2 regions of the Tardiphaga sp. 37S4 genome follow, and region 2 is predicted to be linked to the other one. Evidence: predicted binding sites of a transcription regulator. Region 2 holds the regulator's gene; the other holds the start of a gene.

Evidence for each region. The regulator PhoB, encoded in region 2, activates phosphate uptake and scavenging genes when phosphate is short. The targets are predictions, from matches to a motif close to TGTCATNNANCTGTCAT.
Region 1: LPB73_RS24715 (alkaline phosphatase) is a predicted target of PhoB. The motif match lies at 2,538-2,554, and genes of this name have one in related genera.

The regions. Positions count from the first base shown of each region.
Region 1 covers NZ_CP088008.1:5,216,492-5,222,033, reverse strand. The annotation lists gene LPB73_RS24720 (OmpA family protein) at 1-471, shown strand, start outside; gene LPB73_RS24715 (alkaline phosphatase) at 735-2,489, opposite strand; gene LPB73_RS24710 (TetR family transcriptional regulator) at 2,599-3,237, opposite strand; gene LPB73_RS24705 (O-methyltransferase) at 3,328-3,990, shown strand; gene argG (argininosuccinate synthase) at 4,076-5,413, opposite strand; gene LPB73_RS24695 (phosphatase PAP2 family protein) at 5,410-5,542, opposite strand, start outside.
Region 2 covers NZ_CP088008.1:4,991,581-4,997,122, forward strand. The annotation lists gene LPB73_RS23705 (aspartate aminotransferase family protein) at 1-424, opposite strand, end outside; gene LPB73_RS23710 (GcrA family cell cycle regulator) at 871-1,380, shown strand; gene phoB (phosphate regulon transcriptional regulator PhoB) at 1,483-2,187, opposite strand; gene phoU (phosphate signaling complex protein PhoU) at 2,278-2,991, opposite strand; gene pstB (phosphate ABC transporter ATP-binding protein PstB) at 3,020-3,847, opposite strand; gene pstA (phosphate ABC transporter permease PstA) at 3,844-4,689, opposite strand; gene pstC (phosphate ABC transporter permease subunit PstC) at 4,691-5,542, opposite strand, start outside.

The sequences.
Region 1 (5,542 bases), 220 kb from region 2:
GAGCGCCGCTATACGCTCGATGAAATCCGCTACAGCCCGATGGTGCGCCAGCGCATGCCGTCGATCGATCTGGACTCGATCAACTTCGAGCTAGGCTCGTGGGATATCCCGCCGGATCAGGCCTCGAAGCTGCAGGTGATCGCAGATGGTCTCAACCGGGCGATCTCGCGCAATCCACGAGCGGTGTTCCTGATCGAGGGTCACACCGATGCGGTCGGCTCCGACGTCGACAATCTGTCGCTGTCGGATCGCCGCGCCCAGTCGGCGGCAGAATTGCTCACCCAGCAATTCCAGGTGCCGGCGGAAAACCTGACGTCGCAGGGTTATGGCGAGCAGTATCTGAAGATCCAGACCGACGGTCCGGAGCGCCAGAACCGCCGCGTCACGATCCGCAACATCACGCCGCTGTTGAACGGCGGTCAGGCGTCGCTACCCCCGCCGCCTCCAGGTACCGCGCCGCCGCGTCGCTGAGCGGTTTGATATGAAAGAAAATGGCCGGGAGCGATTCCGGCCATTTTTGTTTTGATAGTACGCTGCTGCCAATGGCTTCCCTCCCTCAAGCGGCATAGCCGCGCAGTGGGGAGGGGCGGCCGATAGGCCGGGATGGGGTGTCTCCGCAATTGAGAGCGCCGTGTGCTGCGCCACCCCACCCGTCACGATACTCGGCTGGACGCTCGCATCGCGCCACCCTCCCCATTGCGCGGCTGAGCCGCTTGAGGGAGGGAAAGACGCTACTACTTCGCCGCCAATCCCAACGCATCCGCCATCACGCGAAACACTTCCGTATTGTCCATCGAACCCTTCACACGGTCGCTGCCGGGGCCGGTGGCGGTGAGGATTACGTCCTCGCCGGAATGCACGCTGGCGCCCATCATGGCCGGCAGATTGCCGAGCCGCAGCATGCTGCCCGGCGCATTCTTGTATTTCTCGTTGGCCTTGAAAGTGCCGGGCTCTTCGCCCTTCTCGGTCGGATCGTTCGGGTTGTCGAGCTTCGGCCGCAGCGTCTCATAGTGGTCCGGCAGGCTGGCCGACATGATCGCAAGCCGCCGGCTGACATCGACGCGCGATGGATAGCCTTCGGCGTCCGGCGCGGGATAGTTCGGGAAACCGGCCTTCTCATAGACGCTAAGCCGTTCGCGCAGCGGCAGGTTCGACTCCTTGCTCATGTCGTCATTGACGGTGCCGACCAGGCTGTTGGGATGGCTGTGGTCGGAGACGACGAGGATGAGCGTATCGTCGCCGCGCTTGGCCGCCCAGTCGCGCGCCAGCTTCACGGCATTGTCGAGCATGATGACGTCATAGACGGCGCGGTCCATGTCGAGCAGATGCGCGTATTTGTCGATCAGGCCCGACTCGACCATCAGGAAAAAGCCGTTGTCGTTACGCGATAGCACCTTGAGCGCGGCATGCACCTGCTCGGTCAAATCAGGCTGCTGCGGAAATTTCTTCACGCCGCCGCCGCCGAGGAACTTGCGGTCCAGCACGCCATCCATATTGCCGGGCGTGAACAGGCCGAGCAGCTTGCGCGTCTCCGGCTTCTTGGCGAGGCCGTTCAGTTCGGGCGCGGTGGTTGCAACCGAATAACCGGCATCGCGGAAGCGCGCGACATAGTCGACGTCATCCTTGCGCTTCGAGGTGGCGGCTGCCTGCGGCAGGAAATTCGCTGCGCCGCCGCCCATCAATACGTCCGGCTTGGCCGCAAGGAACTGCGCGACGATCTCGTCATAGGCCGCGCGGCGGCGGGTATGCGCGATCATCGCGGCGGGCGTCGCGTCCTCGACCTCGGTATTGGTGACGATGCCGATCGCCAGATCGAGCTTGCGCTTCGCGAGGCTGGTGATGGTTTCGACCTGCGGGTCGTCGAATACATTCGCCGTGCGATCCGCATAGACGCCCATCGCATTGGTTGCGGTCTTGTGGCCGGTGGAATAGGCGCTGGCCGAATTCGCGGAATCGGTGATGATGGAATCGGAGCCCGCCGTTGCCACCATCGCCATATGCGGCATGTCGTCCATCGCGAGCTTGCCGCGGCTCTTGCCTTCGGTGATGCCCTTCGAAAGAATTCTGGCGCCGACGCGGTGCGCCAGCGACATACCGTCGCCGATAAACAGGATCACATTCTTCGCCTTGCGCGGGCCGGTATCGTAGACGTTCCACGTCACCGCGCGGCTGCGTACGCCGTCGCTGACTTCGATCTTGTAAGTCCCGACTTTGTCGAGCGTCACGTCGCGCAGCAGCAGCGCGGACTGATCCTTGCCGTCTTCCCTCGCGATGTAGTCCGCGGATTTGCCGAACGCTGCGGTCTGATCGGCGCCGTTGATCGTCACCTTGATGTCGGTGACCTGAACGAGTTCGGGAAACTCGACCTTGAAGTCGAATTTCGCGCTCGCGAGGATATCAGCGCGGTCGAGCGGGTAGATCGCCTGTGCTGGCAGCGAGGTGCTCGTCAGTAGCAGCGTCGCAGCGGCCGCAATAAAGGTTCTCGTCATGATGAATATTCCCCCTGAGGCGCCCGGCTTAGGGCGCTGGCCTGCATTACGACAGTTGGATGACTGGCAGGTGACGTGCGGCCGTGCCAACGGAACGGAGGCCAAAATGCTAGGTCTCATAGTTCGCGGAGCTCTCAAGATAACTGCAAAGCATATCTGCCAGGCCTTGCGCAAAAAATTCGATCTCGGCCGCTGATCGCGGGCGGATGGAAAAGTCCTTTCCTACTCCGCTCAAGGTCGAGGTGATGACATCGACGACGAGCGATCTCCTCTCCTCGGTCGCCGCTGGCAGTGCATGCGCGATGAAGGACGCGAATGTGCGTCGTCCTGCCGCTTTGGCCTTGCGGGATTCCGGAGCATCCCGATAGAGCGGCGCCGCGCCATCGAGCGCATGGCGAATGTCGGCTTCGTCGCATTCCGATTTGATGAAGGCATGGACCAGTTTGCGAAGACGCGCAGATGGCGATGCACTTTCATCCTCCAGAATCTGGCGGAGCATGTCGTTGGTGTCTCGCCATTCGTCGCTCTGCAAACGAAACAGGATCGACGCCTTGTTCGGGAAGTATTGATACAGCGATCCGACGCTGACACCGGCCTTCTCCGCCACGCGTGCGGTGGTGAAGCGGTGAAATCCTTCTTTCGCCAAAACCTGAATAGCAGCTTCGAGAATGGCGCTGACCAGCTCTTCGGAGCGAGCCTGTTGCGGCTGCTTTCTCGAATGAATCGAAGGACTTGTACGCCGGGCCATCTACGGCCTCCGCAATGCGATTAGCGAATGCGAATAAATATTCGTATTTGCAGGAGGACGCAATCAAGCGTCTCTTTTGCAGGAAATATCATGACCACACTCACGACGGATCCCGTCGGCCCCCTTCTCAAGCGTCTGTTTGAAGAAGCGGATGCCGCACGGTCCCGCACCAGCCAGGCCGTCGCCGACCTGTCTGAGGACGATCGGCAGCGGATGATGCAGAGCAAGACCGACTATGTCGATCTGTACAGCCGGTTCAGGGACGTCCCGCTTGCCGTGTCGCCCGCGACCGGTGCGCTGCTTTACATGCTGGCGCGATCGACCAGTGCTCGATCAATCGTCGAATTTGGCACGTCATTCGGGATCTCGACGCTGCATATGGCGGCAGCACTGAACGACAACGGCGGAGGCCGCCTGATCACGAGCGAATTCGAACCCTCGAAGATCGTCATCGCGCGGCAGAATCTCGCCGAAGGCGGCCTGATCGATCTCGTTGAATTCCGTGAAGGCGATGCGTTGCAGACATTGCGTGCCGATCTGCCCGATAAGATTGATCTGCTGCTGCTCGATGGCGCCAAGGCGCTCTATCCGGAAGTGCTTGCGATCGTCGAAAGCCGTCTCCAGCCCGGCGCTTTCGTCATCGCTGATAATGCGGATTACAGCCCTGATTATCTCGCTTATGTCCGCGATCCCGCGAACGGCTACCTGTCGGTCCCGTTCGGTAATGACGTCGAACTGTCGATGCGCGCGTAGCGATGAAGGTGCCAGACCTAGACGCGAGAGTAGGATGGGTTTTGCTTACGCTCAACCCATCCTACGCGTCACAACGCCACGGTCGTCAGTTCTTGTCGTTGTCCAGCTTCGGAATGTTCGAACCCTCACCGGCCGATAGCAGACCCGTCTTCGCATAGAGATCCAGCTTGGCGCGGGTATCGGTGATGTCGAGATTGCGCATGGTGAGCTGGCCGATGCGGTCGGCTGGCGTAAACGGCGCATCCTCGACCTTCTCCATGCTGAGCCGCTCCGGCGCGTAGGTCAGGTTGGGGCTCTCGGTGTTCAGGATCGAGTAGTCATTGCCGCGGCGCAGTTCGAGCGTCACTTCGCCGGTGATCGCGCGCGCGACCCAGCGCTGCGCCGTCTCGCGCAGCATCAAGGCCTGGGAATCGAACCAGCGGCCCTGATAGAGCAGCCGCCCGAGCTTCATGCCGCTCATGCGATACTGCTCGATGGTGTCTTCGTTGTGGATGCCGGTGACAAGACGCTCATAGGCGATGTGCAGCAGCGCCATGCCTGGCGCTTCATAGATGCCGCGGCTCTTGGCCTCGATGATCCGGTTCTCGATCTGGTCGCTCATGCCGAGGCCATGGCGGCCGCCGATGACATTGGCCTCGAGGAACAGCGCGACAGGATCGGAGAAGGTCTGACCGTTCAGCGCAACGGGCTGGCCATCGACGAACCGCACCACGACCTTCTCCGCCTTGACGGCGCAATCGTCGCGCCAGAACGGAACGCCCATGATCGGGTTGACGATCTTGATGCCGCTGTCGAGCTGTTCGAGATCCTTGGCCTCATGCGTCGCGCCGAGCAGATTGCTATCGGTCGAATACGCCTTCTCGGCGCTCATCTTGTAGGCGAAGCCGTGGGCGGTCATGAAGGCCGACATTTCGGCGCGGCCGCCCAGTTCGTCGATGAATTGATCGTCGAGCCAGGGCTTGTAGATCTTCAGCTCCGGATTGGTCAGCAATCCGTAGCGGTAGAACCGCTCGATATCGTTGCCCTTATAGGTCGAGCCATCGCCCCAGATATTGACGCCGTCTTCCTTCATGGCCGAGACCAGCATCGTGCCGGTCACGGCGCGCCCGAGCGGCGTGGTGTTGAAGTAAGCGATGCCGCCGGTCGAGACGTGGAACGCGCCGGATTGAATGGCGGCGATACCTTCGTGGACCAGCTGCGTGCGGCAATCCACGAGGCGCGCTTTCTCGGCGCCAAACTCCATGGCCTTGCGCGGAATCTCGTCGTAGTCGGCTTCGTCAGGCTGCCCGAGATTGGCGGTATAGGCGAAGACCTTGGCGCCCTTCTGCTTCATCCACAGCAGCGCAGCTGACGTGTCGAGGCCGCCGGAGAAGGCGATGCCGACATTTTTGCCCTTGGGCAGGCTCTTCAGGATCGTAGTCATCGAACGTCCAATCGGGCAATTTCGGTTGAATTGGGTGCGGGACCGACCTCGCGACCGCGCAATTTCTGCCGCCAGCGATAGCCCGGCCAGGCAAAGCGCGTCAACGCAGCATCAATCTCCTCGTCGGTC
Region 2 (5,542 bases):
GGCCATGGAATGCGCCTTCAAAGGTGATGATGCGCGTGCGCTCGGGGTGGCCCTTGGAGAAATGATAGTGGCGGGTCACCTTGATCGCGCATTCCATCGCTTCCGCACCCGAATTGGCGAAGAACACGAAGTCGGCAAAGCTTTGTTCGCACAACCGCGCGGCGAGGCGCTCGCCGTCCGGGCTCTTGAACAGGTTCGACATGTGCCAGAGCTTGGTGGCCTGCTCCTGCAATGCGGCGACCATATGTGGGTGCGCATGGCCCAGCGCGTTCACGGCAACGCCGCTGGTGAAGTCGAGATAGCGCTCGCCATCGGTTCCAATCAGCCACGCGCCTTCACCGCGCTCGAAAGCGACATCCGCACGCGCGAAAACAGGCAGCAAGTGAGCCTGAGAGAGGGGCGAAGACGTTGCGTTGCTGGTCATAACCGATCCGATCGAAAAGACTGCGGCCGCGTCGATGACAACTGTGCGAAATCGAACAACGGACCCTAGAAACGAAACGTGCCGCCCTTCTCGGGCGGCACGTGGGCATTATTCTATGTGTGCTGTGAAGACTGTCAACCGCGCACTGCGGCTTTCGAGTCACACGGAGTCGCAGAAAAAGCCGATTTTGCAGCTTTATTTGCAGAAGCATGTGGACGCGGCATGCCCGACTCTTGCGCGCGAGTCACGGCATATTGTAGCTTTTGCCTCGTCGGATACGACATCTCGTGCGGCGGTAGATCCTTTTGACACATCCAGTGCGGCGTAACAGCCGGACGCGAAATTCGCGCCCGGTGAGCGCTAAAGGATTCTGACCGCAGGGATTTTTGAAGTCTCAACTCGCAGCGCTGCCCGGTCAGGCCGGCGCTCACGAAGGGAAAACGGCGATGACGGTAATGACATGGACCGACGATCGCGTCGAACAGTTGAAGAAACTCTGGGAAGGCGGCCTTTCCGCCAGCCAGATCGCTGCGGAACTCGGTAACGTGACCCGCAACGCCGTGATCGGCAAGGTTCACCGCCTTGGCCTGTCCGGCCGTGCCAAGAGCCCCTCCTCGGCAGCTCCGCGGCAGCGCAAGGCGCGCCCGGCGCAGCAGATGGTACGTGTCGCCCGCCCGATGGCACGCGGCAATACCGCGCTGGCCCATAATTACGAGATCGAGGCCGAGCCCGATCCGATCGCCTATGACAACATTGTGCCGATCAGCCAGCGCCTGTCGCTGGTCGAACTCAACGAAGCCACCTGCCATTGGCCGATCGGCGATCCGTCGAGCGCGGACTTCTATTTCTGCGGCGGCAAGGCCCTGGCCGGCGCCCCCTATTGCGCACATCACTCGCGCATCGCCTATCAGCCGGCAAGCGACCGCCGCCGCGCGGTGCCGAAGCCGACGCGCTGAGCTGGAAGATATCCAAGCCAAAGAAAATGCCCGGTGATGAGCCGGGCATTTTTTTGTTTGGGGCTTCTAACCTCTCCCCGCTTGCGGGGAGAAGGAAGATACCTACTCCGCCGCCTTGTCGAAGCGGTCATCCAGCGCGTAGCCGGCGCCGCGCACGGTGCGGATCGGATCGGGCTCACCGGCGGGGTTGAGCAGCTTGCGCAGGCGGCCGATATGCACGTCGACGGTGCGCTCGTCGATATAGATGTCGCGGCCCCAGACGCTGTCGAGCAACTGCTCGCGGCTGAACACGCGGCCCGGATGTTCCAGGAAGAACTCCAGCAGGCGATATTCGGTCGGACCGAGATCGATCGGACGGCTTGAGCGCACGACGCGGCGCTTGTCGCGGTCGAGTTCGATGTCGCCAAACGCCAGGACGGTGGCGAGACGCTCGGGAGCTGCACGACGGAGCAGGCCCTTCACGCGGGCCAGGAGCTCCGGCACGGAGAACGGCTTGACGATGTAATCGTCGGCACCGGTGGCGAGACCGCGAACGCGCTCGCTCTCTTCGCCGCGCGCCGTCAGCATGATGATCGGCAATGCCTTGGTTTCGGGCCGTGCGCGCAGGCGGCGGCACAGTTCGATGCCGGACAGGCCCGGCAGCATCCAGTCGAGCACCACGAGATCCGGCACCCGCTCCTTCAAGCGGGTATCGGCATCGTCGCCGCGAGCGACGGTTTCAACATCATAGCCTTCGGCGTCGAGGTTGTAGCGAAGAAGCGTCGTGAGGGCTTCCTCGTCCTCCACCACCAGAATGCGTGCATTCACAGCCATATGGTCAATATCCTCAGTGACGTCCGAAAAGCCTTTAGATCATGATCCTTGCGGAAGACTGGCTTCCACTTCCCGGATCATGCTTCAGACCGTCGGCGTATTCGCGAATGTGGTCATGTCGCCCTTCGGGCGCTTGTCGAGGATTTGCTGGCCCTCGATCATGTAGAACACGGTTTCCGCAATATTGGTGGCATGGTCACCGATCCGCTCGATGTTCTTGGCGCAGAACATCAGGTGGATACAGAACGAAATGTTACGCGGGTCTTCCATCATATAGGTCAGGAGTTCGCGGAACAGCGAGGTGCAGATCGCGTCGATTTCCTCGTCGCCCTTCCACACCGTCATCGCAGCGGGCAGATCGTGTGCGGCATAGGCGTCGAGCACGGCCTTGACCTGGGTGGTCACGAGGTCGGTCATGTGCTCGAGGCCGCGGATCAGCTTCAGCGGATGGAAGTCGCTGTCGAGTGCATTGACGCGCTTACCGATATTCTTGGAGAGATCGCCGATGCGTTCCAGATCGGTGGCGACGCGCAGCGCGCCGACAATCTCGCGCAAATCGACAGCCATCGGCTGGCGTTTGGCGATGGTCAGCACGGCGCGCTCTTCGATTGTGCGCTGCAACTGGTCGATCTCGGAGTCAGTGGCGACGACGCGCGCACCGAGCGCGACGTCCCGGCGGATCAGCGCATCGACGGATTCGACGATCTGCCGTTCCGCGAGGCCACCCATCTCGGCGACGAGACGGGTCAGCTCCTGCAGATCGTCGTCGAAAGCCTTGGTGGTGTGTTCAAAAGCCATCTCAAATTCCTCCCGCGAATATGTCGCGTCAGCCGAAGCGGCCGGTGATGTAATCCTGGGTGCGGCGATCGGTCGGCGACGTGAAGATCTTGTTGGTCTGATCGAACTCGATCAACTCGCCGAGATACATGAAGGCCGTGCTGTCGGAGACGCGGGCAGCCTGCTGCATGTTATGGGTCACGATCGCGATCGTGTACTGATCCTTCAACTCGTCGATCAGCTCCTCGATCTTCGCGGTCGAGATCGGATCCAGCGCCGAGCACGGCTCGTCGAACAGGATCACCTCCGGCCGCACCGCGATGGTGCGCGCAATGCACAGGCGCTGCTGCTGACCACCCGACAGGCTGAGGCCCGACGCGTTGAGCTTGTCCTTGACTTCGTTCCAGAGTGCACCGCCGCGCAGCGCCCTCTCGACGCGAATGTCCATCTCCGACTTGGAGATCTTTTCGTAGAGGCGGATACCGAAGGCGATGTTTTCGTAAATCGTCATCGGGAACGGGGTCGGCTTCTGGAACACCATGCCGACGCGGGCGCGCAGCAGGTTGAGATCCAGCTTCGGATCCAGAATGTTCTGGTTGTCGAGCATGAGCTGACCTTCGGCGCGCTGGCCGGGATACAGATCATACATGCGGTTGAAGATGCGCAGCAGCGTGGACTTGCCGCAGCCCGACGGGCCGATGAATGCGGTTACGCGGTTCGCCATCAGCGTCAGGTTGATCTTCTTCAGGGCGTGGTGTTCGCCATAGTAGAAGTTCAGGTCGCGCACGGTGACCTTGGGACGGGTCTCGCCCTGCAGGGCCGACGGCGGCGGCATCGAGACGGAAGGAACGCCAGACGACACAGAAAGCTCACTCATTTTGCTGTCCTCTCGGCGCCGAGAATGCGCGCGCCAATGTTAAGGGCAAGTACGGTCAAGGTGATGATCAGGGCACCGCTCCAGGCGAGCTGCTTCCAGTACTCGTAGGGGCTCTGCACGAAGTTGTTGATGGTCACCGGCAGGTTGGCCATCGTCTTGGTGAGATCGAGGCTGAAGAACTGGTTGCTCAGCGCGGTGAACAGCAGCGGCGCCGTTTCACCTGCGACACGCGCCGTCGCCAGCAGCACACCGGTGATCAGACCGGCGCGGGCTGCACGATAGGCGATCCGCTTGATGACCAGGGAGCGCGGCAGGCCAAGCGCCGAGGCCGCTTCGCGCAGCGGGTTCGGCACGAGACCAAGCATATCTTCAGTGGTGCGAACCACGACGGGGATCACGATCACGGCAAGCGCAAGCGAACCGGCGAGAGCCGAGAAGCCGCCCATCGGAACCACCACCGCACCATAAACGAACAGGCCGATGATGATGGACGGGGCCGACAGCAACACGTCGTTGATGAAGCGGATCACCGAGGTGAGTTTGTCGTGCTTGCCGTATTCCGCGAGATAGGTGCCAGCGAACAGGCCGAGTGGCGCGCCGATGCCGACACCGATGACGGTCATGATGATCGAACCGACGATGGCATTGAGCAGGCCGCCTTCCATGGAGCCGGGCGGCGGCGTGTTCTGGGTGAAGATCTGCAGACTGATGCCGGCGATACCGTTGTAGAACAGCGTGAACAGGATCAGCGCGAGCCAGGTGACGCCAAAGAGAGCGGCACCCATGCAGAGCCCACGGATGATCATGTCGTTGCGACGGCGTGAAGCGTAAATCGGGTTCATATTAGTTGCCCGCCTTCTTTTCCAGACGCAGCAGCATCAGACGCGCTGCCGAGAGCACGAAGAATGTCAGCACGAACAGCAGGAGACCGAGCAGGATCAGACCCGATTGATGCAGACCGTCGCTCTCCGCGAACTCGCTGGCGATCGCTGCCGAGATCGTGGTGCCCGGGCCAAAGATCGAGCCTGTGATCCGGAACGAGTTGCCGATGATGAAGGTCACCGCCATCGTTTCACCGAGCGCACGGCCGAGCGCCAGCATGACGCCACCGATCACACCAACGCGGGTATAGGGGATGACGACATTGCGGACGACTTCCCAGGTGGTGCAGCCGACGCCGTAAGCGGCTTCCTTGAGCACCGGCGGCACCGTCTTGAACACGTCGACCGAGATCGAGGTGATGAAGGGCAGCACCATGATGGCGAGGATCAGCGACGCGTTGAACAGCGAGAGATAGGACGGCGGGCCGGCGAAGATCACGCCGAGGACCGGGACGCCTTCGAAGGCGTTGATCATGAATGGCTGCACGTGGTTGGCCAGGAACGGGCCGAGCACGAAGAAGCCCCACATGCCGTAGATGATCGAAGGAATACCGGCGAGAAGCTCAACCGCCATGCCGATCGGGCGGCGCAGCCAGTTCGGGCACAGTTCGGTGAGGAAGATCGCGATGCCGATGCCGACCGGGATGGCGATCGCCATCGCGATCACCGAGGTGATCAGCGTGCCGTAGATCGGGCCGAGCGCTCCCAGCACCGGCGGATCAGCCGACGGTGCCCAACGCTGCGTCGTCAGGAACGAGAAGCCGAATTCTCGAAGCGCGGGCCACGCACCAACGATAAGCGACAGAATGATGCC